2 linked regions of the Aromatoleum aromaticum EbN1 genome follow. The protein of the gene in region 2 interacts with the protein of the main gene of each other region in a pairwise test. Links are inferred from orthologs where the notes say so. Each region holds a gene or a part of one and is shown on either strand. Other genes may lie near its edges. The genes, in order: rpe and eno.

The links.
Region 1: the proteins of eno (region 2) and rpe interact in binary tests that used the Escherichia coli proteins (3 or more experiments, as listed by UniProt). The link is inferred for Aromatoleum aromaticum EbN1 from one-to-one orthologs.

Annotation. Positions count from the first base shown.
Region 1 is NC_006513.1:2,455,230-2,466,950, reverse strand. Bases 3,575-6,402 are described here. They hold rpe (ribulose-phosphate 3-epimerase), read right to left. Parts: upstream 5,423-6,402; coding sequence 4,727-5,422; downstream 3,575-4,726. Other genes in these bases: EBN1_RS11735 (GspE/PulE family protein), read right to left, coding at 5,462-6,402; EBN1_RS11745 (phosphoglycolate phosphatase), read right to left, coding at 4,011-4,688; trpE (anthranilate synthase component I), read right to left, coding at 3,575-3,792. Also shown: EBN1_RS11765 (GumC family protein), read left to right, coding at 1-1,193; EBN1_RS11760 (zinc ribbon domain-containing protein YjdM), read right to left, coding at 1,235-1,570; thioredoxin TrxC, read right to left, coding at 1,680-2,117; more of trpE, read right to left, coding at 2,305-3,574; more of EBN1_RS11735, read right to left, coding at 6,403-7,819; EBN1_RS11730 (MBL fold metallo-hydrolase), read right to left, coding at 7,894-8,661; EBN1_RS11725 (FHA domain-containing protein), read right to left, coding at 8,807-9,511; EBN1_RS11720 (ornithine cyclodeaminase family protein), read right to left, coding at 9,561-10,514; EBN1_RS11715 (TRAP transporter large permease), read right to left, coding at 10,657-11,721. UniProt on the Escherichia coli protein: Catalyzes the reversible epimerization of D-ribulose 5-phosphate to D-xylulose 5-phosphate.
Region 2 is NC_006513.1:3,653,523-3,664,378, reverse strand. The notes cover bases 8,006-10,856. They hold eno (phosphopyruvate hydratase), read right to left. Parts: upstream 10,151-10,856; coding sequence 8,861-10,150; downstream 8,006-8,860. Other genes in these bases: kdsA (3-deoxy-8-phosphooctulonate synthase), read right to left, coding at 10,217-10,856; ftsB (cell division protein FtsB), read right to left, coding at 8,431-8,706; EBN1_RS17500 (C40 family peptidase), read left to right, coding at 8,006-8,349. Outside these bases: EBN1_RS17550 (hypothetical protein), read right to left, coding at 1-532; EBN1_RS17545 (serine/threonine protein kinase), read left to right, coding at 704-1,696; GTP cyclohydrolase I FolE, read left to right, coding at 1,822-2,472; EBN1_RS17535 (DUF3301 domain-containing protein), read right to left, coding at 2,498-2,827; EBN1_RS17530 (inorganic phosphate transporter), read right to left, coding at 2,866-4,449; EBN1_RS17525 (nucleotide pyrophosphohydrolase), read right to left, coding at 4,539-4,895; EBN1_RS17520 (23S rRNA (adenine(2030)-N(6))-methyltransferase RlmJ), read right to left, coding at 4,892-5,737; EBN1_RS17515 (gamma carbonic anhydrase family protein), read left to right, coding at 5,837-6,379; EBN1_RS17510 (SIMPL domain-containing protein), read left to right, coding at 6,639-7,346; EBN1_RS17505 (MliC family protein), read left to right, coding at 7,357-7,710; more of EBN1_RS17500, read left to right, coding at 7,810-8,005. UniProt on the Escherichia coli protein: Catalyzes the reversible conversion of 2-phosphoglycerate (2-PG) into phosphoenolpyruvate (PEP). It is essential for the degradation of carbohydrates via glycolysis.

The sequences.
Region 1 (11,721 bases), 1.2 Mb from region 2 along the record:
CGAACATCGAGCAGCGTGCCTCGCAGTTGCGCGAGGAGCAGCACGAGCTGGAGCGGGCCTACACCCCGGACTTCCTCGCGTTCGATCCGCGCGCCAAGGCCTTGCGCACGCGGATCGCGAGCCTGGACGAACAGATGAAACAGGTCCGCGAAAGAGGGCAGCAGGCAGCGCTGAGCGACGCCGAAGAGGAAGTCGCAGCGGCGCGCGCGGCCGTCGACCGGCTGGCTCAACAGGCGGGCGGCGAGCGGCGGACGGTCCAGGCGTTCACGGCGCGTCTGGGCGAGTTCAAGGCGATGCAGGAGGAGCTGACCGGACTCGAGGAGATGCACCGGGCGGCGGTCGTCAGGGCGACCGGACTGCAGGCCGCGGAGAGGATCCGCGTTCCGGAAGTCACGACGCTCGAAGCGGCTTTCCCGCCGGCCGAGCCCTGGCGGCCGCAATACGGCCGGGACGCGGCGATCGGCGTGACGGCGTCGCTGCTGCTCGCGCTGCTGACGACCTGGATCGTCGAGCTGTTCAACCGCACCACTCCGGCTCCGTCGCTCGTCATCGCGCCCGCATGGCCGCGCAGCGTGCAGCTGCCGATGCGCTCACCGGAGGCGCTTGGCCAGTTCGCGCCGTCGGCGCTGCTCGCCAGCGCCGCGCAACTGCCGCGCGAACTCGACGAAGCCGAGATCGCCCACCTGCTCGACGAACTGCCCGACGACGCCCGCCTCGGCGCGCTCGCGCTGCTTTCCGGCCTGTCGTTCGATGAACTCGCGCGGCTGAAATGGCCTGCGGTCGATCTGCCCGGCAGGCAGATTCTCCTGCCCGACCGCGTCGTGCCGCTGTCTGCGGCACTGGCGGCACAGCTGGGCCGGTACCGCGAACACCATCCGCAAACGGACGACAGCCCTGTCGTCGACGCCGCGAGTGACGGGACGCCGGACGCGCTCGACGCGACGCTTCTTTATGCCGCACACGATGCGGGCATCCCCGGCGCGGACGAGATCACGTGCGCGGCGCTGCGCCACAGCTACATCGCTTACCTGGTGCGCCAGGGGGTGCGCTTCGCAGACCTGTTCGGCATCGTCGGGCGGCTCCCCGCCGACATGCTGGGCGCCTACACGGCGCTGTCGCCGGCGGGCAGGAAGCATCCGCTCGAAGAGATCGAACAGGTTCATCCGGCGCTGCGCCAAGTACGCTCCGCCTGACCTCGGCCGGGCCGGGGCGCGGCCGGCAGGAAGAAGGCCGCTCAGACCTTCTTCAGGTAGCAGGCCTTCAGCATGAAGCTGCCGGCGTCCATCCGACAGTCGACCTCGTGGTCTCCGCCGACGAGACGGATGCTCTTCACTTTCGTGCCGACTTTCAGCGTGATCGAGGATCCCTTGACTTTCAGGTCCTTGATCAGCACGACGGAGTCGCCATCCGCCAGCACGTTACCGTTGGCATCCTTCACCGCTGCATCGGCTTCATCGTCCGCGTCGGCGGCTGCCGCGATCGGCCACTCGTGGGCGCAATCGGCGCAGATGTAATTGTCGCCGTCCGGGTAGGTGTTCTCCATCGCGCATTTGGGGCAGGCGGGGATCATGACAGGGTTCCTCAGGCTATCGGTTTCGAAGGCCGGCAGTATCCGCGCCCCGCCCGGTCTCGGCAACTCTTGCGTCGTGCGCAGCGCCGTGGCACGCGGGCGGACGCCCTCACAGTCCCTGCGCTTTCGCCCACTGCAGGATCTGGCCAGTGTTCATCGCCCCGGACTGGCGTGCGACTTCGCGGCCGGCGCGGAACAGCACCATCGTCGGAATGCTGCGGATCGCGTAGCGTGCCGCGAGATCTTGCGCCTCCTCGGTATTGACTTTCCCGAGCCGGACATGCGGCTCGAGCTTCGCCGCGGCCTCCTCGAACGCAGGCGCCATCGTTCGGCACGGACCGCACCACGACGCCCAGAAATCGACGAGTAGCGGCAGGTCGCCATGACCGGCGTGCACGTCAAAGCTCGCGGCGTCGAGTTCGACCGGATGGCTGGTGAAGAGCGCCTGATGGCATTTGCCGCAGTTCGGGTCGTCGCTCAAACGCCCGCCGGGCAAGCGGTTCAGGACGTGGCAGTGCGGACAGGCAATGGTCAGAGTTTCGGTCATCGGGGCCTCCCAGAGTGTGCAGGGTGACAGGGAAAGAACAGCCGGTGAATGCGCGATCGCACCATCGCTCATTCAGAGGCTGATCCGACGATCCGGTTCAACACAACGTCGAGATTCTGTCCGCTGCCTGCCTCCGGCGCTGCCTGCGATGACAGGACGGCCATGCGGGAGCGCGCTGTCCGACGTGTCAGTCGACCCGCGTGTCCAGACCCGATTCCGCCATCTCCGCCGCACGCAGCATCGCACGTGCCTTGTTCTGCGTCTCCGTCCATTCGGCGTCGGGGTTCGAATCAGCGACGATGCCGGCGCCCGCCTGGACGTGGATGTGGCCGTCCTTGATGACTGCGGTGCGGATCGCGATCGCCAGATCCATGTCGCCGTGAAAACCGATGTAGCCGGCGGCGCCGGCATAGATGCCGCGCTTGACCGGCTCGAGCTCGTCGATGATCTCCATGGCGCGGAGCTTCGGCGCACCCGACACCGTGCCCGCCGGGAACGTCGCACGCAGCACGGCGAGCGCGTTGAGCCCGTCCTTCAGGCGTCCTTCGACGTTCGAGACGATGTGCATCACGTGCGAGTAACGCTCGACCGTGAATTGCTCGGTGACCTTGACGCTGCCGATCTCGGCGACGCGGCCGGCGTCGTTGCGCCCGAGGTCGAGCAGCTGCAGGTGCTCGGCGCGTTCCTTCTCGTCGGCGAGCAGGTCCGCTTCGAGCGCAAGGTCGTCCGCTGCGGTCGCGCCGCGCGGGCGCGTGCCCGCGATCGGGCGCACCGTGACGCGCTTCGCGTCGCCGTCCTGGTCGAGCCGGACGAGGATTTCGGGCGATGCGCCGACGACGTGGAAATCCTCGAAGTTGAAATAGAACATGTAAGGCGACGGGTTCAGCGTGCGGATCGCGCGGTACAGCGCCATCGGGCTCGCTGCGTAAGGCTTGCTCATGCGCTGCGACAGCACGACCTGCATGATGTCGCCGTCGATGATGTACTGCTTCGCGCGGTTCACCGCCGCCTTGAACCCTTCCTCGCCGAAGCTGGACACGGCGGGCTGCGATTCGGCGTGCACATCCTCGGGAATCACCGCCGGCGCGCGCAGCCGCGCGAGCAGGTCGCGCAGGCGTTTCTTCGCGCGCTTGAACGCGCCGGGCACTTCGGGTTCCGCATAGACGACCAGCGTCAGCTTGCCGGAGAGGTTGTCGACGATCGCGATCTCCTCCGACAGCAGCAGCAGGATGTCGGGCGTGCCGATCGTGTCGGTCTTCTCGGTCTTCGCGAGGCGCGGCTCGATGTAGCGCACCGTGTCGTAGCCGAAACAGCCGACCAGGCCGCCGGCGAAACGCGGCAGGCCGTCGCGCGGCGGCACCTTGATGCGCGCCATGAACTCGGCGACGTAGTTCAGCGGATCGCCGTAGTCGCGCCGCTCGACGAGGCGGTTGCCGGTCAGCAGCAGCGCCGAGCGGCCGTAGACCTCGATGCGCGTCGAGGCCGCGAGACCGATCATCGAGTAGCGGCCGAAGCGCTCGCCGCCCTGCACCGATTCGAGCAGATAGCTGTAGGGTTCGTTCGCGAGCTTCAGGTAGATCGACAGCGGCGTGTCGAGGTCGGCGAAGGTTTCGAGCGTGACCGGGATGCGGTTGTAGCCCTGCGCGGCCAGCGCGTTGAATTCATGTTCGAGCATGGTGACTCCACGGGAAACGGTTCGATCGGAACAAGGGGGGTGCGGGCGCGCCGGCAGCCCGCGAAAGCGGTCGCGTTTTAGTGGCCCGCGGGCCACGAGCACCAGCGCCGCCAGCAACAGCGCATGGCGGTGGTCTCGTTGCGTTCCTTGTCCAAAGCCCGGTCGTCGTGGGTCATGTCGATTCGTTCATGGTGGGTGCAAGCGGGACAGCAGATCGGTCAGACGACTTCGATGCGCTCGAGCGCCCCGGTGGCGATCGATAGTAGCCCATCGCATTCGATGGTGTCCACGGGCATGCCTTCGCTATATCCATAGGTCACGAGCAGCACCGGCATGCCGGCGGCGCGCGCCGCGAGCGCGTCGTTGGCCGAGTCGCCGATCATCAGCGCCTGCGCGCTGGCGATGCCAAGCAGGTTGCAGGCGTGGTGCAGCACCGCCGGGTCGGGTTTTTTCACCGGCAGCGTGTCGCCGCTGACGACGGCGTCGAAGTAGCGGTCGAGCCGCATGCGTTCGAGCAGCGGCAGCGTGAAGGCTCCGGCCTTGTTCGTCACGCATGCGAGCCGCAGATTCATCGCCCGCATCGCGTCGAGAGTCTCGGCGACACCGGGATAGATCGTCGTGTGCCGGCCGTTTACTTCAGAGTAGTGACGACGGAAGACCATCACCGCGCTTTCGATCTCGGCCTCGCTCGCCCGGGCGTTCTCGGTCATGCAGCGCCGCACGAGATGCGGGATGCCTTTGCCGACGAAGGAATGGATCTCGGCGAGCGGCCGCGTCGGCCGGCCGAGTTCGGCGAGCATGCGGTTCGCGCCTTCGGCGAGGTCCGCGATCGTGTCGAGCAGCGTGCCGTCGAGATCGAACAGCACCGCCCGCACCGGGAAGCGCCGCGCGTTCAATGCTGCACCCTCGGGTTTCCTGCAATCTGGTGAAGCACTCACGCGCCCACCTTCGCCAGTTCGGCGCGCAGCGCGGCGATCACGCTGTCGTAGCGGTGCGGGTCGGCGTCGCGCCCGGCGCCGAACACGGCCGAGCCGGCGACGAAGGTGTCGGCGCCGGCGGCAGCGATCTGCGCGATGTTGTCGACTTTCACGCCGCCGTCGATCTGCAGCAGGATCCGCCGCCCGCTCGCCGCCTCGTACGCATCGAGCTTCTCGCGCGCCGCGCGCAGTTTCGGCAACGTGCCGGGAATGAACTTCTGCCCGCCGAAGCCGGGATTGACGCTCATCAGCAGCACGATGTCGATGCTGTCGAGCACATGGTCGAGATGGTGCAGCGGTGTCGCCGGGTTGAACACCAGGCCTGCCTGGCAGCCGCAGTCGCGGATCAGCTGCAGCGTACGGTCGACGTGCTCGGACGCCTCCGGATGGAAAGTGATGATGTTCGCCCCGGCCTTGGCGAAGTCCGGGACGATGCGGTCGACCGGCTTGACCATCAGGTGGACGTCGATCGGCGCGCTCGTGTGCGGCCGGATCGCTTCGCAGACGAGCGGACCGATCGTGAGGTTCGGCACGTAATGGTTGTCCATGACGTCGAAGTGGATCCAGTCGGCGCCGGCCGCGACCACATTCCGGACCTCTTCGCCCAGGCGGGCGAAATCCGCCGAGAGCAGGCTGGGGGCGATGCGGGGCATGAAGTTCTCCTGTTCGTTCGAGCCGCGGATTCTAACCGTTCAACGCACGCAGACGCGCCGCACCTGCGCCATGTCGGTGATGCCGCCGAGCACTTTCTCGATGCCGTCCTGGCGCAGCGTGCGCAAGCCCTCGGCGAGCGCGACACCCAGCAGCTGCGCGACGCGCGCGCGCTCCTGGATCATCCGCCTGATCTCGGGCGAGGCGAGCATCAGCTCATGCAGTCCGACCCGCCCCTTGTAGCCGGAGTTGCACTCCGGGCAGCCGACCGGCCGGTAAAGCGTGAAGCGCCCTTCGGCATCCGCATGCGTCGCGCGCAGCCGATCGAACACCGCGGCGCGGGCGGCCAGCGGATCGGCGTGGAATTCAGGCGTCGCGTGCATGTCTTCGCAGTACTCGTCGAGCAGTTGCACGACTTCGGCCTCGTCGGCGCGGTAGGCTTGCCGGCAATGGGTGCACAGCCGCTTCGCCAGCCGCTGCGCGAGCACGCCGAGCAGCGCGTCGCCGAAATTGAACGGGTCCATGCCCATGTCGAGCAGGCGCACGATCGATTCCGGCGCGCTGTTGGTGTGCAGCGTCGACAGCACGAGGTGGCCGGTCAGCGACGCCTCGATGCCCACCGACACCGTCTCGAGGTCGCGCATTTCGCCGACCATGATGACGTCCGGATCGGCGCGGAGGAATGCGCGCATCATCGTCGCAAAATCGAGGCCGGCCTTGCGGTTGACCTGAACCTGGCGCAGCCCTTTCTGCGTGATCTCGACGGGGTCTTCGGCAGTCCAGATCTTCGTTTCCGGCGTGTTGAGGTGGCCGAGGATGGAGTGCAGCGTCGTCGTCTTGCCCGAGCCGGTCGGCCCGCAGACGAAGAACAGGCCGTAGGGCTTGGCGATCGTGCGCCGGAGGCGCTCGAGGTTGTGCGCGGTCAGGCCGAGCTGCTCGAGCCGGATCGGCTCGCTGTGGCCGAGCAGGCGCATCACGACGTCCTCCATGCCGCCGGCGGTCGGCACCGTCGCGACGCGCAGCTCGATGTCGAGCGGCGCGAACTTGCGGAAGCGGATCTTGCCGTCCTGCGGCTTGCGCCGCTCCGAGATGTCGAGGTCGCACATGATCTTGAGGCGCGTCACGAGCGCATTGCGGTAGCTCGCCGGCACCTGGATGTACGGCACGAGCGTGCCGTCCTTGCGGAAGCGGATGTGCGTCTTGTCCTTGCCCGGGCGCGGCTCGACATGGATGTCCGACGCACCCTGCCGATACGCGTCGATGATGACCTTGTTCACGAGCTTGACGAGTTCGTTGTCCGCCGCCGCCAGGACGTCGTCGGCGACCAGGTCCTGCTCGTCTTCGGGCAGGTCCTGCAGCAGATCGGACACCGAACCGAGCTCCATCGAAGGCTCGAAATACTGATCGACGGTGCGGTCGAATTCGTCGCGCGTCGTCACGCGGAAGGCGAGCCGGCGCTTCGGGAACACGTTGTGCGCGATGCGCGACGCACGGACCTGCTCGGGGTCCCACGCTAGCACGACGATGCCTTCGGGAGTCTCCTCGAGCGGCAGCCATCCCGTCTGCTGCACGTACTCGCGCTTGATGTGGCGCAGCAGGTCGAGCTGCTTGACGCGATCCTGGCGGTAAGGCTCGTACGGCACGTGGAAGAAGCGCGACGCCGCATCGCCAAGCTCGGACAGCGCGATGCCGCGAGTCGCGACGAGCACTTCATCGACCGTCGCACCCCATTCGCGGGCGCGGCGCACCGCCTCGTCGAGTTCGTCCGCGCCGAGGCGCCCGTCGACGACCAGCGCATCGTAGCGCGAGCGCAGCGCCGCCGGCGCTTTGCCCTGTCGGGCGTATGCGACGCCCAGGGCCTGCGCGAGCCCGAGCAGGCCGTCCTTCGCGACGCCCGAAAATTCCTCGCCGCGCGTGACGTTGATCAGCAGCATCACGCCTTGCAGCGCGCCGCTCGCGGGATCGATGAGCGGCGCCGCAAGCACCTGCCGCGTGCGGTAGCCGCTGCGCTCGTCGCCGTTCCGGGGAAAGCGCAGCTCCGGGGAAAGCGCGCGGAGCGCGGTCTGGTCATGCACGTCGCGAATATTGACGGGCTGCCGGCGCAGTGCGACGTAGCCGGCGATGCTGCGCGCTGCGACCGGGAGTCGCGCTTCGACGGGCGCCGGGCCGGTCCTGACGCGCAAGACGAGCGTCGTGCCGGCCTCATCGAGGGCGAAGAAGCACAGGCTGTCGGCGTCGAACAGCGTGCACAGGTCGGCGGAAAGGTCGAGGACGACGCGATCGACGTCGTCGGCGGCATCGATGCGTGCCGTGATCGCCTGCAGTCCTTTGAAAAACGCGAGACGGCCGGCGACGTCGCTACCTTTCCTGGCCCGTCCGGGCGCTGCTGTCATGGACATTCCTGTTCCTGGTGTCGGGGCTTTCAACGGGGGCGTGCAGAGGCTGGCCATTCTAGCCGGCGTCGCCAGGAAATTCAGAACTCGAGGATCATGCCCTGCTCGAGCCTCACCGGATGCAGACGTCCGGCTCCGGCTGCGATCTCGCCCATGATGCGTTCGCACTGGCCCGGCTTGAGGTGGGCGATGTGGACTTCGGGCGCCCCGGCGATCTCGTCGAGCATCGCATGCAGCAGGCTGGGACACAGGTGGCGCGCCGTGAGCGCGAGGCCGTGCTGGCTTTCGGGGAAAGCGGTCTCGACGATGAGGTGGCGCACGTGGTCGAGCGCGTTGATCGCGGCGATCAGTTCGGTCGAATACTCGGTGTCGCCGGTATAGACGAGCTTGCCCTCGCCACTGTCGAGACAGTAGGCGACCGTCGGCACGCTGTGGCGGGCCGGCAGCGGCGTGACCATTCGCGCTCCGAGCCGGATCGGGTGGCCGGGTTCGACGGGATGAAACCTGAGGTACGACCGGTGGCAATCCGGGATGGTCGTGAAATCCGGCCAGATCTGCCAGTTGAAGACGTGCAGGCGCAGCATGCGGATGGTCTCCGCCGTGGCGTACACCGTCAGCGGCGTGTCGCGGAGTTCGCCGACCGAATCGACGAGCAGCGGAATCGACACGATATGGTCGAGATGTGCGTGCGTGACGAAAACGTGATCGATGCGCAGCAACTCGTCGAGTTCCAGCTCGCCGACGCCAGTGCCCGCGTCGACGAGAATGTCGTCATCGGCGAGGAACGCCGTCGTGCCCGAAGCCCGTCCGCCGATTCCGCCGCTGCAGCCGAGTATCCTGAGCTTCATGGGTTGGGATCGCGCCGGGAGTCCGCCGCGGCAGGCTACGAGCGTCGCTCCGGTGAAGGTGACCCAGCACGCTACCACTACCTTCGGTCGTGCAGCGTGCATTACTTCACGATGCGATGCCGATAGCCCACAGTATCCCGGGCAATCAAGGGCGCAGGAAAAACTCCATCTTGACCCCGGCCAGCTCGACGATGTCGTGTTCGTCGAGGCGGCGCGCCTGCCCGTCCAGCGGGCACCCATTGACGAGCGGGAACACTTCGCCTTCGATGTGGGTGAGGAAATATCCGTTCACCCGTCGTGTGATCGCAGCCACTTGCTTGCCCGGCTTGCCGAGCGTCGTCAGCGACTTCGTCAGCTCCAGTTCCCGTCCCGCATTCGGGCCGTTGAGCAGCTGCATGACGCCCAGCGCGCCAGCGCTCACGGCCGACGGCGAAGCCGGAGGGGACCGCATCTCCGGCGCCGCTGCAGCAGGGGGGGCGGCAGGTGCGATCTCGGGAGGCACGAGCCCCGGTCCGTCCGCAACCGGCCCGGCATAGCCGAACGCGTGCACCGCCGGCGCGGGCGGTTCGACGATGTACTTGAGTCGGTACTTGCCGAGTTCGACGAGGTCGTTGTTGCGCAGCACATGTTTCCTGATCGGCTGGCCATTCACGTAGGTGCCGTTGGTGCTGTTCTGGTCCTCGAGAAAAGCGTCATCGAGGATCGTCGTGATCACGGCGTGCTGGCCGCTGATCGCCAGGTTGTCGATCTGGACGTCATTATTTGCCTTGCGTCCGATCGTCGTGCGCGGCTTGTCGAGGACGATTTCCTTGAGGACCAGGCCGTCCATGCTGAGGATCAACTTCGGCATTGCATTCGTTCCATGTCTCGAGTGCGCAAGCATGCTGCCCGCGCAGCTTTCAGTAAGGCAGCGCGGTGCCGAGGCCGCGTTCGCGGGCGCGCGCGACGACTTGCGCCGCCACGGCGATGTCCTGGATCGCCATGCCCTGCGATTCGAACAGCGTGACCTGGACGTCGCTCGTGCGTCCCGGGCGGATCCCGGCGACCACTTCACCGAGCTCCACCCATCGTCCCGGCTGCGTGCGCCCTTTTTCGAGCAGCGGCAGCAGGTCGCCCGCTTCGCGCAGCGCGATCTCGCGCGAATCGACGCAGATCACGTCGGCGCGCCTCACCGCCGCCTCCGACAGCTCCTGACGGGCGAGGCTGTTCGAGCCGGCGGCGGTGACGTGCGTGCCCGGAGCGAGCCACGCGGCGTCGAACAGCGGCTTTGGCGACGTCGTGATCGTGACGACGACATCGGCGCCGCGCACCGTGTCCTCGGCGCTCGCCGCGGGTATCACCTCGCGGCCGGTTTCAAGGCTCATCTGTGTGCAGAAAGCCTGCAGCCGCTCCGGGTTGCGCGCGAACACTTTTATGCGTTCGACCGGCCGTACCGCGCACAGCGCGAGGATCTGCCCCTGCGCCTGCCAGCCGGCACCGAACACGCCCGCAACGCGGGCATCGGCTCGCGCCAGCCATTTCGCGGCGATCCCGCCCGCGGCGCCGGTGCGCATCATGCCGAGACGGTCGGCCTCGAGCACGGCGACCGGATCACCGCTGGTCGCGTCGAAAAGGTGCACCCAGAAGCGGTTGCGGCCGCCGGCGCTCGTATAGACCTTCAGCCCGGAGAGGTTGACGGCGGGAACACCGCCCTGCAGCAGGTGGGTCATCGTCGCCGGCAGACGTACGCGCTGCCGCGGCAAATCGATCGTTTCGCCGCGCCCGTGAGCGGCCATGACCTGCTCGACCGCGCCGAGCACCATCGGCATGTCGAGGAGGCCGCCGACTTCGGCTTCATTCAGATATATCGCCATGTATCTCCTGCCCAGCAATCCACGCAAATGCTCCCGCCGATGCACGAGGGGACACGTATTCTAGCTCGCCCGATCGCACCGTCTGGAAGTAAAAAGGCCCGCCTCGAAAGGCGGGCCTTTGCTGTGCGACGACACGGCCTCGCTACATCATGCCGAGCGCGCGCGGCAGGGCCAGCGAGATGGCCGGGACGTAGGTGACGAGGATCAGGAATACCAGCATCGACAGCAGCCACGGCCACACTGCCACCGTCAGCTCGGTGATGCCCATCTTCGTGATGCCGCTGGCGACGTAAAGATTCAGGCCGACCGGCGGATGGCACATGCCGACTTCCATGTTGACGACCATGATGATGCCGAAATGCACCGGGTCGATGCCGAGCTTGATCGCGATCGGGAACAGGATCGGCGCGAGGATCAGCACGATCGACGACGGCTCCATGAAGTTGCCGGCGATCAGCATCAGGATGTTGGCCATGATCAGGAAGCCGATCATGCCGACGCCGGTGCCGATCATGAAGTCCGCCATCTCCTGCGGAATGTTTTCATGCGTCAGCAGGAACGAGAACAGCACCGCGTTGGTGATGATGTACAGCAGCATCGCGCTCATGTTCGCGGAGTTCAGCAGCACCTTCGGCACGTCCTTCATGCCGAGGTCCTTGTAGACGAACACCGCGACGAAGAACGCATACACCGCACTCATCGCAGCCGCCTCGGTCGGCGTGAAGATGCCGGAGTAGATCCCGCCCATGACGACGACGATCAGGAACAGACCCCACGCGGATTCCTTGAACGCGCGCAGCCGCTGCCCCCAGCTCGCCTTCGGCTGGCGCGGGTAGTCGTACTTGCGCGCGCGGTACCAGGTCGTGAAGCCGAGAAACATCGCGAGCAGCAGGCCCGGCACGACGCCGGCCATGAACAGCGAGCCGACCGAAGTGTTCGTCGACACCGAGTACATGACCATGACGATCGACGGCGGGATCAGGATGCCGAGCGCGCCCGAAGTCGTGATCACGCCGGCGCCGAACTTGTTCGGGAAGCCCTGCCTGACCATCGCCGGCAGCAGGATCGCGCCGATCGCGACGACCGTCGCCGGGCTCGAGCCCGATACCGCGGCGAACAACGCGCACGCGACGACGCCGCCAAGACCCAGACCGCCGTACCAGTGGCCGACCATCGCGGTCGCGAAGTTGATCATCCGCCGCGCCAC
Region 2 (10,856 bases):
TCATGCCTGCGAGGTGGGCGAGGATCGCTTTCGCCTGCTCGCGCTCGTCGCCGGCGATCATCGCGTGCCACAACGCGAGATGGATGCCGCGGCGCAATTCGATCTTGAAGTCGATCGCGTTGCCCTCTGCCGCGTCGATCGCGGCGAACTGCTGGTGAAAACGCGCCTCCTGCTGCGGATCGAGGCCGGTGCGCAGCGCCCCGACGAGTTCGGACAAGCCGGGGATCGCCGCCAGTCCGAAGGCCTGGCTGTACGCGACGCCCCACTGGTCGAGCCCCGCGACGACCAGCGCGAGGCGCAGGCTGCAGGTGTCCGCGCTCTGGTCCGCGCTGCCCCAGTTGCGCAACGCCGACGCGAGCACCTCGATGCCCCGCACGCGCCCCTCGTTATCTTTGTCGAGCGTCAGCCGGAAAGCTTGCGAGAATCCGTCCTGCGCCATCCGCGCGGCCAGTTTTTGCACTTCCGGCCGGGCGAGCGCCGCGAGCGCGTCGGGCGGAATGGGCGAGGGAGAAGCGGATGGGTCGGGATGCATGCGCGAGGTCCGGGAAAAGGGCGCCATTGTGAGGCCCGCGACTGCGTCCGGCAAATGCCACGGGGCAAGGATGCGGCGCGGGCGGACACCGGAAAACGCCTTCGCCCTTGTGCCCTGCCCGTTTCCTGCGAAAATGAACAGTCATCCCTCGCCCGAAGGCCTGCCGACCCCATGGCCACACCGCCGTTCGAAAATCTCACTCCGGACCGGATCCTCGACGCGCTCGACAGCGTCGGGTTGATGCCCGACGGACGTCTGCTCACGCTCAACAGCTACGAGAACCGGGTCTATCAGGCCGGCATCGAAGACGGCCCGATGGTGGTCGTGAAGTTCTACCGGCCGGGGCGCTGGCCGGACGAGGCGATCGGCGAGGAACACCGTTTCGTCGCCGAACTGGCCGAGCGCGAGATCCCCGTCGTCGCCCCCCTCGTGCTGCGCAATGCGACGCTGCATCATCACGCGGACCTGCGCTTCGCCGTGTTTCCGCGCGTCGGCGGACGCGCGCCGGAGCTCTCCGATGCCGCAACCCTCGAATGGATGGGCCGCTTCCTCGGCCGCATCCACGCCGTCGGCGCATTGGCGCCGTACCACGCGCGGCCGACGCTCGACATCGCAAGTTTCGGCGAAGAACCGCGCGACTGGCTGCTCGCCAACGGCTTCATTCCGGACGATCTGCTGCCGGCGTGGCGCAGCACCGTCGAGCAGGCGCTCGACGGCGTGCGACGCTGCTTCGACCGCGCAGGGGCGTTCACCCCGATCCGGCTGCACGGCGACTGCCATGGCGGCAACGTGCTGTGGAGCGAGTCGCCATCGACACCCGGCCCGCAGTTCGTCGACTTCGACGACAGCCGCATGGGCCCGGCGGTACAGGACCTGTGGATGCTGCTGTCGGGCACACGCGAGGACATGAGCCGCCAGCTCGGCGACGTGCTCGCCGGCTACGAAGACTTTCACGATTTTTCGCTGCGCGAACTGCATCTGATCGAGGCGCTGCGCACGCTGCGGCTGATCCACTATTCAGCCTGGATCGCCCGCCGCTGGGACGATCCCGCGTTTCCCGCGGCTTTCCCGTGGTTCAACACGCAGCGCTACTGGCAGGACCGCATCCTGGAACTGCGCGAGCAGATCCCGCTGATGGATGAGCGACCGCTCTGGTCGACATGACAGATCCGGTTTTCCGCGGCACCTGCAGATGTTCTCCGATCCGGTATTCGTCGCCCGAGCGGGTTTGGCGCTGCGATCGTCGACGGGCGTATCATGTCTAGCCCAGCCGCCGGGGTACATCCCACATGTCGGACATTCACGACCAGCACCAGCATCCTCAGCCGCCCTCCGCCGCCGGGATCGGCATCCCCCGTAGCGGGAGCTTCGATCCGGCCGCGTTCGAACGGGCCGTCAATGACCTGCTGCGCGCGTGCGGCGTCGCCCCGGACGCGATACATACCGGAAAAACCTCCACCCGCGTACGCGAACTCTGGCAGCGCCGGCTGCTCGGCGGCTACGACATGGACCCCGCGGAGGCGCTCGGCGACGGTTTCGACGACGATCGGACCGACATGGTGGTGATACGTGGCATCGCCGTGCATGGCGTGTGCCCGCACCACCTCGTGCCATTCCGCGGCGTGGCGCACGTCGCCTACCTGCCCGGTGGCCGGCTGCACGGCTTCGGACGTATTGCCCGCCTCGTCGACGCGATCGGGCATCGCTTCACTTACCAGGAATGGATGACGCGGGACATCGCGGACGCGCTGCTGCGGCACGGCCATGCACGAGGAGCAGCCTGCATCGTCGAGGCCGAGCAACTGTGCCTGCTGCTCGGCGAGGACCGCCGCGGCGACGAACGGGTCGTGACGCAGGCGTTCGCCGGCGAATTCGAGACGCGCGAGCACCTGCGCGGCGAATTCCTGCACGCGATCTCGGGCCGCACCTCCGGCCGTTGAGGCGGCGAGGCGCGGCCCGGGCGGTTCAGTGGCGGGTGAACTCCGCCGGGCGTCGGGAGCCGATATCGAGCATCGTGACTTCGTTGCCGAGCAGCATCACCGAACCGCGTTGCCGGTCGTCGCCGGAAGCGGAAAACTCGAAGTCATAGACGCGCCGCAGCCGCACGCGACCGTCCGCATCGCGGGCGAGCCGCAGCGCGCTGATCGACACCGTCTCGTCGAGGAACTGCACCCCTTCGCGTCGGCACGCGCTGCGCGCCGCCTGTACGCCCAGCTCGCGCACCTTGATGCTGTCGAGCCAGAACCAGCCGAGCAGGCACAGCAGGATCAGCGCGGCGAGTTCGAAGGAGGACATGGCGGGATAGGGACGACGGCAGCGGCGCGACGTGCCGGTCAGCCGAGCATCATGCCGCGCATCATGAAGAACAGGAGCCCCGCCATTAGCGCCGACGCGGGGACGGTGATTACCCAGGCGGCGGCGATGCGCATCAGCTGCGAGCGCTTGACCAGCTCCTTGCGATACACCTTGCGCAGGCCCTTGCGCTCCATCTTCGAGAAGTGGGCAGGATCGAGTCGCTGCTTGGCCTTGGCCTTCAGTTCGCGCAGCATCTGGCCCTTCTCGTCGATCGGCGCGACTGCGAACCTGGCGAGGAACGCATCGATGGCGGCCTGGTCGCCTTCGGGGTGATGCGCCTTGATGTCGGCAACCATGCGCGCATAGTTGCTCTTCAGGTACTCGCGCAGGAAGCCCACGCCGAACACGCCGCCCACCGCGATATGCGTGGAACTCACCGGCAGCCCGAGCTGACTCGCGATGATCACCGTGATCGTCGCCGCCATCGCGATGCAGTACGCACGCATCTGGTCGAGCTCGGTGATTTCCGAGCCCACGGTCTTGATGACTTTCGGACCGAACAGCGCGAGGCCGACCGAGATACCCAGCGCCCCCATCAACATCACCCACAGCGGAATCGGCGCCGAGCGCGAAATCTCGGTTGCACCGGAGGCGAGGACGTCAACGATCGCCGCGAGCGGGCCGACCGCGTTCGCAACGTCGTTCGAGCCATGGGCGAAGCTCAACAGCGCAGCGGCAAAGATCAGCGGCGCAGTGAAAAGCCGGTTCACACTCTGCTTCGAGTTCGCAATCGACTGTGCACGGCGGGCGACGAGCGGCCGGACCAGGAACAGCACCGCAACGGCAAAGCCGAAGCCGATCAGCACAGCGGTCAGGAAATCGACCTTCCACAGCTGCTTCAATCCTTTCAGCATCAAATAGGTGCCGAACGCCCACGCCATCAGCGCGACCAGGTACGGCACCATGCGGGTAGCGGCCGCGACCATGTCGTGCTGGTACGTGATGCTGCGCTTGATCAGGTAGAGAAACGCCGCCGCGACGATTCCGCCCATCAGCGGCGAGACCACCCAGCTGACGACGATCCGCCCCACCTCGCCCCAGTTGGCGATCTCCATTCCGCTCGCCGCGATGCCGGCGCCGAGCACCGCGCCGACGATCGAGTGGGTCGTCGACACCGGCGCGCCGACTGCGGTCGCAATGTTGAGCCACAACGCGCCGGCGAGCAGCGCCGACATCATGACCCAGACGAAAGTATCCGGGTCCGAGATCCTGGCCGGGTCGATGATTCCGCTGCGTATCGTATTGACCACTTCGCCACCGGCGATCAGCGCGCCAGCCGCCTCGAAGATCGCCGCGATCACGAGCGCGCCGCCCAGCGTCAGCGCCTTCGATCCGACTGCCGGCCCGACGTTGTTCGCGACGTCGTTGGCGCCGATGTTCATCGCCATGTAGCAGCCGACCGCGGCTGCCGCAGCCAGCATGACGCCACCTTCGCCCTGTCCGATCATCGCGGCGTACAACATCCCGCCGACGATGAAAATCAGGCCTGTTCCGAGACGAAACAGCTCCGCCCGGCCTTTCCGGGTCGCCCGCTCGATCTCGCTGATGTGTTGAAACTCCACGTGCTGAATTCCGTAATCAAAAAGATCGGTATTGTTTCAGAAATGGTTCCCTGCCCCAATCGCCACGCACGGGATTTGCGCCGCAAAGGTCACAATTTGTCGTATTTATCCGAACGTCCGCGCGCCTTGTCGGCAGGATAGCGCACCGCGTTGAGCGCGAGCTTGCGTTGTGCCGCCTCGCCGAGGTCGATGTCGAGGACGTCCGCGAGCCGGACCAGATACAGCAGCACGTCCGCCAGTTCGAGCGCCACTTCGGCGCGCCGCTCTTCGGGCAGATTCGCCGATTCATCGGCGCTGAGCCACTGGAAATGCTCGATGACCTCCCCGGCCTCCCCCGCCAGCGCCATCGCGAGGTTTTTCGGCGTATGAAAGCGCTCCCAGTCGCGCTCGGCCGCAAAAGCCCGCAGCGCGTCACGCAGCGCAAGCAGCGTGTCGTGTTCGCTCATTCGATGTGATGCTCCAGATCGAACCCCCCCTCGCCGTCCTCTCCCAGCACGTCCGCGAGCCACGGCATCACTGCCTCCAGCGTTTGCGGCAGCACCCAGGGGGGATTGACGACGTACAGCCCGCTGCCGAACATGCCGAAACCGTCGCGCGGCGGTTTTTTCACCGCGAGGCGCACGTCGAGCCAGTTTTCGGCGCCGAGCCCCGCGAGGCGTGCGGGCAACTGACGTGCCTCGGTACGCGCGAGCAGCGGATACCAGACCGCGTAGGTCCCGGCCGGGAAGCGCTTGATCGCGTCGGCCAAGGTGTCCACGACGCGGCGGTAATCCTCCTTGACTTCGTACGGCGGGTCGATCAACACGACGACGCGGCGCGACGGCGGCGGCAGCAGGCCGCGCAATGCCGAAAAACCGTCCGCCTTGCGCACCTGGACGCGCTGGACGTCGCGCGCGAACGTCTGCCCGAGCAGCGCGACATCGGCCGGATGCAGCTCGAACAGCCGCATGCGGTCCTGTTCGCGCAACTGCGTCATCGCCAGCGCCGGCGAACCGGGATAGAAGGTCAGCCTGCCGTGCGGGTTGAACTGGGCCAGCGCGTCGAGATACGGGCGCATTGCGTCCGGCAGGTCGTCCCGCTGCCACAACCGGCCGATTCCGCTCGCGAATTCGGCGTTCTTCCCCGCCTGCTCGCTGTCGAGCGCATAGCAGCCGGCGCCCGCGTGCGTATCGACGTACCACCACGGTTTCTCCTTGCGGTTGAAGTAGCGCAGGAGTTCGATCAGCACGAAGTGCTTGAGAACGTCGGCGTGATTGCCGGCATGAAAGGCGTGGCGATAACTGAGCATGAAGACGGCGCGATCTGACTGAGCGGCGAATGCTAACACCACCTGTTATCATTGCGGGCTGCCGGCCCTTGGACGACCGGTTCCGATGGAGAGTGAAGAATGGCGATATACGCCCTCGGCGAACGCGTTCCCGATTTTGGCGAAGGCTGCTGGGTTGCAGACAACGCAACGGTAATCGGCCAGGTGCATGCTGGCCGCAATGTGAGCATCTGGTACAACGTCGTGATCCGCGGCGACAATGACCCGATCGTGATCGGCGACAACACGAACATCCAGGACGGCTCGATCCTGCACAACGACGACGGCGTGCCGCTGACGATCGGCTCGAACGTGACCGTCGGCCACATGGCGATGCTGCACGGCTGCACGGTCGGCGACGGCTCGCTGATCGGCATCAATGCGGTCGTGCTCAACCATGCCGTGATCGGCAAAGACTGCATCGTCGGTGCGAATGCGCTGATCCCGGAAGGCAAGGTGATTCCCGACCGCTCGCTCGTCGTCGGCTCGCCAGGGCGCATCATCCGCGAACTGTCGGACGACGACATCGCCGGACTGCGCACGAATGCGGCGAACTACGTGGCGAATGCACAGATGTATGCGGCGGAGTCGCGCCACATCAATCCGTTGAAACCGGTGAAGTAACGCTCTCATTGCACCGCACGGCGCGTACACTGGTCCGCCGCTACCGGCAACGCTGACTCTGTATCCGGGCGCGGCCACGCCGCCGGGTTCCGGCTGGGCGTGAAAACATCCTGCCCTCCCGTATTGCGCGGATACTTACAAGGGATTACACGTCCGCCCGCCAAGGGTAGAAAATGGTCTGTACACTGCGCGCCTGAGCGCTTCCGCCCTTGGCGCGAAGTTGACCCGCCCTTCATTCCATTCGATTGTTGCTACATCCATGGCATATCGCGCAATCCGACGCTTCCTCGCCCTGCCGCTCGCGCTCGTCATGTTCGCCGCTTCACCCTCTGCAACCGCCCATGCCGAACGAGCCGTCCCGACAGTCGACCTCTCGGCCGACGCCAGCCGGACGGCGCCGAACGACCTGGCGATTGCAAACCTGTATTTCGAAGCGGACGGCGCGGATCCCGCACCGCTGGCGACGCAGGTCAATGCGGTGATCGCCGCGGCTCTCGAACAGGTGCGCCTTTACCCCACGGTCAAGGCCAGGAGTTCCGGCACGAGCACTTTCCCGGTCTATGGCAAGGAAGGCCGGAAGATCGAAGGCTGGAGGATGCGCTCCGAAATCCAGCTCGAGAGCCGCGACCTGCCTGCGCTGTCCGAGCTGCTCGGCAAGCTCCAGGGGAAGCTCGCGCTGTCCGGCCTCGCGATGCAACCGGCGCCCGAAACCCGCAGGAGCGTCGCGGACCTGGCGGCAGGCGACGCGATCCGGGCTTTCCAGGCGCGCGCCGAGGCAGTCGCGGCAACGCTCGGCAAGCCATATCGCATCCGCCACCTGTCGATCGGCTATGGCGGAGAATCGCCGCCGGTCCGGCCGCTGATGAAAACCACCGCCTTCGCCGCAGAGGCCGCACCCGTGCCGATCGAAGCGGGCGAAAGCGAAATTGCCGTGACGGTCAGCGGCACGATAGAACTGAGCGAGTAAGCCGAACTCCATGACGAACCTTCCGCGCCCCGGGGCAGCAAATCTGAAAATCCGCGTCGCTTTGCTGGTCGCATTGACCGGTGCTACCGGCATGCTCGCGAGCACTGCCTACACCCGCGACGCCTCGCGCGTCGTCGGCTACGCCTGTCCCAGCGGCGAACGCTTCACCGTCGAATACCTGCGCGACCACATCCGCCTGCGCACGGGAGCGGGAGTCTTCGCGCTGGCCGTTCAACCAGCGGCGTCGGGCGAAAAATATTCCGACGGCCACATGGTGTTTCACCTGGAGGGAGCGGAAGCGCAGCTCGAACGCCCCGGGTGGACGACCAGCGTCGATTGCAGGGCACAGAACCAGCGCCTCTGAGTGCCCTGGGAAGCGGCGGCCACCCAAAATCGGCGCTTCCTGTGGACGGGCAGGCGACGCGTCGAATATCTTTCGTCAAACCGATCAGGAATTCCCGTCGTGCCCGCTCGCCGACCGGCTTCGGCCGGACTCCTCGCCGTCCTCGCGACCGCACTGCTCGCCGCATGCAGCAGCCTCCCCACGGGCGGCCCCGACGTGGAGACCGATTCAGCGCCCAGTCGCGAAAACGGCAGCTATTTCTCGCTCGATGATCCCCTCCATTCGCAAGAGATGGTGATCTTCGCCCTCGGCCTGCTCGACACCGGCTACCGCTTCGGCGGCCGCAACCCGGAAGCCGGGCTCGATTGCAGCGGCATGGTGAGCTACATCGTCGAGCAGATCAGCGGCCGCCGCCTGCCTCACAACGCGGCGCAGATCGCGCAGCTGACTCGCCCGATTCCCATTCCCGCGTTACAGGCCGGGGATCTCGTATTCTTCAACACGCGCAACCAGCGCCATTCCCACATGGGAATCTATCTCGGCGACGGCCGATTCGTTCATGCTCCGTCGAGCCGCGGGCGTGTCCGCATCGAACTGCTGGACAACCCGTATTTCAGGAGCCGGATCGACGGCGCGCGCAGACTGGTCGCGGCAAACTGACTGAACGCCTCAGGACACGACAGCGAGGCGTCAGTCAGGTCGGAGATGACCCGCGGGCGGGAATCGGCGCAACCGACTCGATCACGGCTTGCGCGGGGTGTGGACGAAGATCTCGTCCGGTTTCGTCAGACCGAGCTCGAAGCGCGCACGCTCCTCGACCGCTTCGTTGCCCGACTTCAGGTCGCGCACTTCCGCCTCGAGTCCCGCGTTGCGCTGCTCGAGGCGCTGGTTGGTTTCACGCTGTGCCTGCAACTGGCGATCCACGTCCCACACGCGCAGCCAGCCGCCTTTGCCGAGCCAAAGCGGATACTGCAGGACGATCACCAGCACGGCGAGAACGATCAAGGGCCAACGCATATTCGAAGGTCTTGCCGAAAAGCCTGCCTGCGGATCCGCGCAGGCAGGACAACGTTATTCATCGGAGTTGAAAAAACGGGGCCGGCGGATGAGCGCCGGCCCGGGTCATGTGTCATGCAGCGGACACCGAAACGCCCGCCGTCCGGGCTCGCGCTCAGCGCACCCGCAAATTGTAGAATGCGCGGCGCCCCGGGTAGCTGACGGTATCGCCGAGATCTTCCTCGATGCGCAACAGCTGGTTGTACTTCGAGATGCGATCCGAGCGCGACAGCGAACCGGTCTTGATCTGCATCGCGTTCAGGCCGACGGCGATGTCGGCGATCGTCGAATCCTCGGTTTCGCCCGAGCGATGCGAAATCACCGCGGTATAGCCGGCGCGCTTGGCCATCTCGACGGCGGCGAAGGTCTCCGACAGCGTGCCGATCTGGTTGATCTTGATGAGGATCGAGTTCGCGACGCCCTGGTCGATGCCCTGTTCGAGGATCCTGGTGTTCGTCACGAAGAGATCGTCGCCGACAAGTTGCAGGCGGCGGCCGAGCTTGTCGGTCAGCGTCTTCCAGCCGGCCCAGTCGTTCTCGGCCATGCCGTCCTCGATCGAGACGATCGGGAAGCGGTCGGCGAGCGTCGCCAGGTAGTCGGCGAAGCCTTCGGAGGAGAGCGTCAGCCCTTCGCCCGCGAGCACGTACTGGCCGTCCTTGTAGAACTCCGACGCGGCGCAGTCGAGCGCGAGCAGCACGTCGCGGCCCGGCTCGTAGCCGGCAGCGGCGATCGCGTCCTGGATCATGTTCAGCGCTTCTTCGGTGCCGCCGACGTTCGGCGCGAAACCGCCTTCGTCGCCGACCGTCGTCGGATAGCCTTTCTTGTCGGTGAGCTTCTTCAGGTGATGGAAGATTTCGGCGCCGCAGCGCAGCGCTTCGCGGAAGCTCGTCATCGACACCGGCATGATCATGCATTCCTGAATGTCGAGGCTGTTGTTCGCGTGCGCGCCACCGTTGATGACGTTCATCATCGGCACCGGCATCGCCATCGGGCCGGAGCCGCCGAAGTAGCGATACAACGGCAGGCCGGCCTCTTCCGCGGCGGCTTTCGCGATGGCCATCGACACGGCGAGCGTCGCGTTCGCACCAAGGCGCGACTTGTTCTCGGTGCCGTCGAGTTCGATCAGCGTGCGGTCGATGAAAGCCTGCTCTTCGGCGTCGAGGCCGATCAGCGTTTCGGAAATCTCGGTGTTGACGTTCTCGACCGCCTGCAACACACCCTTGCCGAGATAGCGCGCGGCATCGCCGTCGCGCAGCTCGATCGCCTCGCGCGATCCGGTCGAGGCGCCCGACGGCACCGCGGCCCGGCCCATGACGCCCGATTCGAGCAGGACATCGGCTTCCACCGTGGGGTTGCCGCGGGAATCAAGAATTTCGCGGGCAATGATATCGACAATTGCACTCATGGTTTTTCCTCTCGTTCTTGTGGAATCGAAAACTTTGGAGCGGGGTTCTGCAGTGCGCGGCGAAGCTCAGCCGGCCATCTCCATGAAACCGTGCGCTTTCACCAGCGCGTCGATTTCCTTGAGCGTTGCGAGTAGCGCTTTCATCTTCGGCAGCGGCCACGCGTTCGGGCCGTCCGACAGCGCTTTCGCCGGATCGGGGTGGCTTTCCATGAAGAGGCCGGCGATGCCCACCGCGACGGCCGCGCGCGCCAGCACCGGCACGAATTCGCGCTGGCCCCCGGATGCCGTGCCCTGCCCGCCAGGCAACTGCACCGAATGCGTCGCGTCGAACACGACCGGGCAGCCGGTCTCGCGCATGATCGCGAGGCTGCGCATGTCGGACACGAGGTTGTTGTAGCCGAACGACGCGCCGCGCTCGCAGACCATGATTGTGTCGGCGCCGCCGTTGGCTTCGCGTGCCTTGTCGACGACGTTCTTCATGTCGCCGGGCGCGAGGAACTGACCTTTCTTGATGTTCACCGGACGGCCGGAAGCCGCGACGGCGTGGATGAAGTCGGTCTGCCGGCACAGGAAGGCTGGCGTCTGCAGCACGTCGACAGCCGCCGCAACCGCCGGGATCTCGTCGATCGCGTGCACGTCGGTGAGCACGGGCACGCCGAGCTGCTTCTTCACGTCGGCGAGAATCTCCAGGCCTTTTTCCATCCCC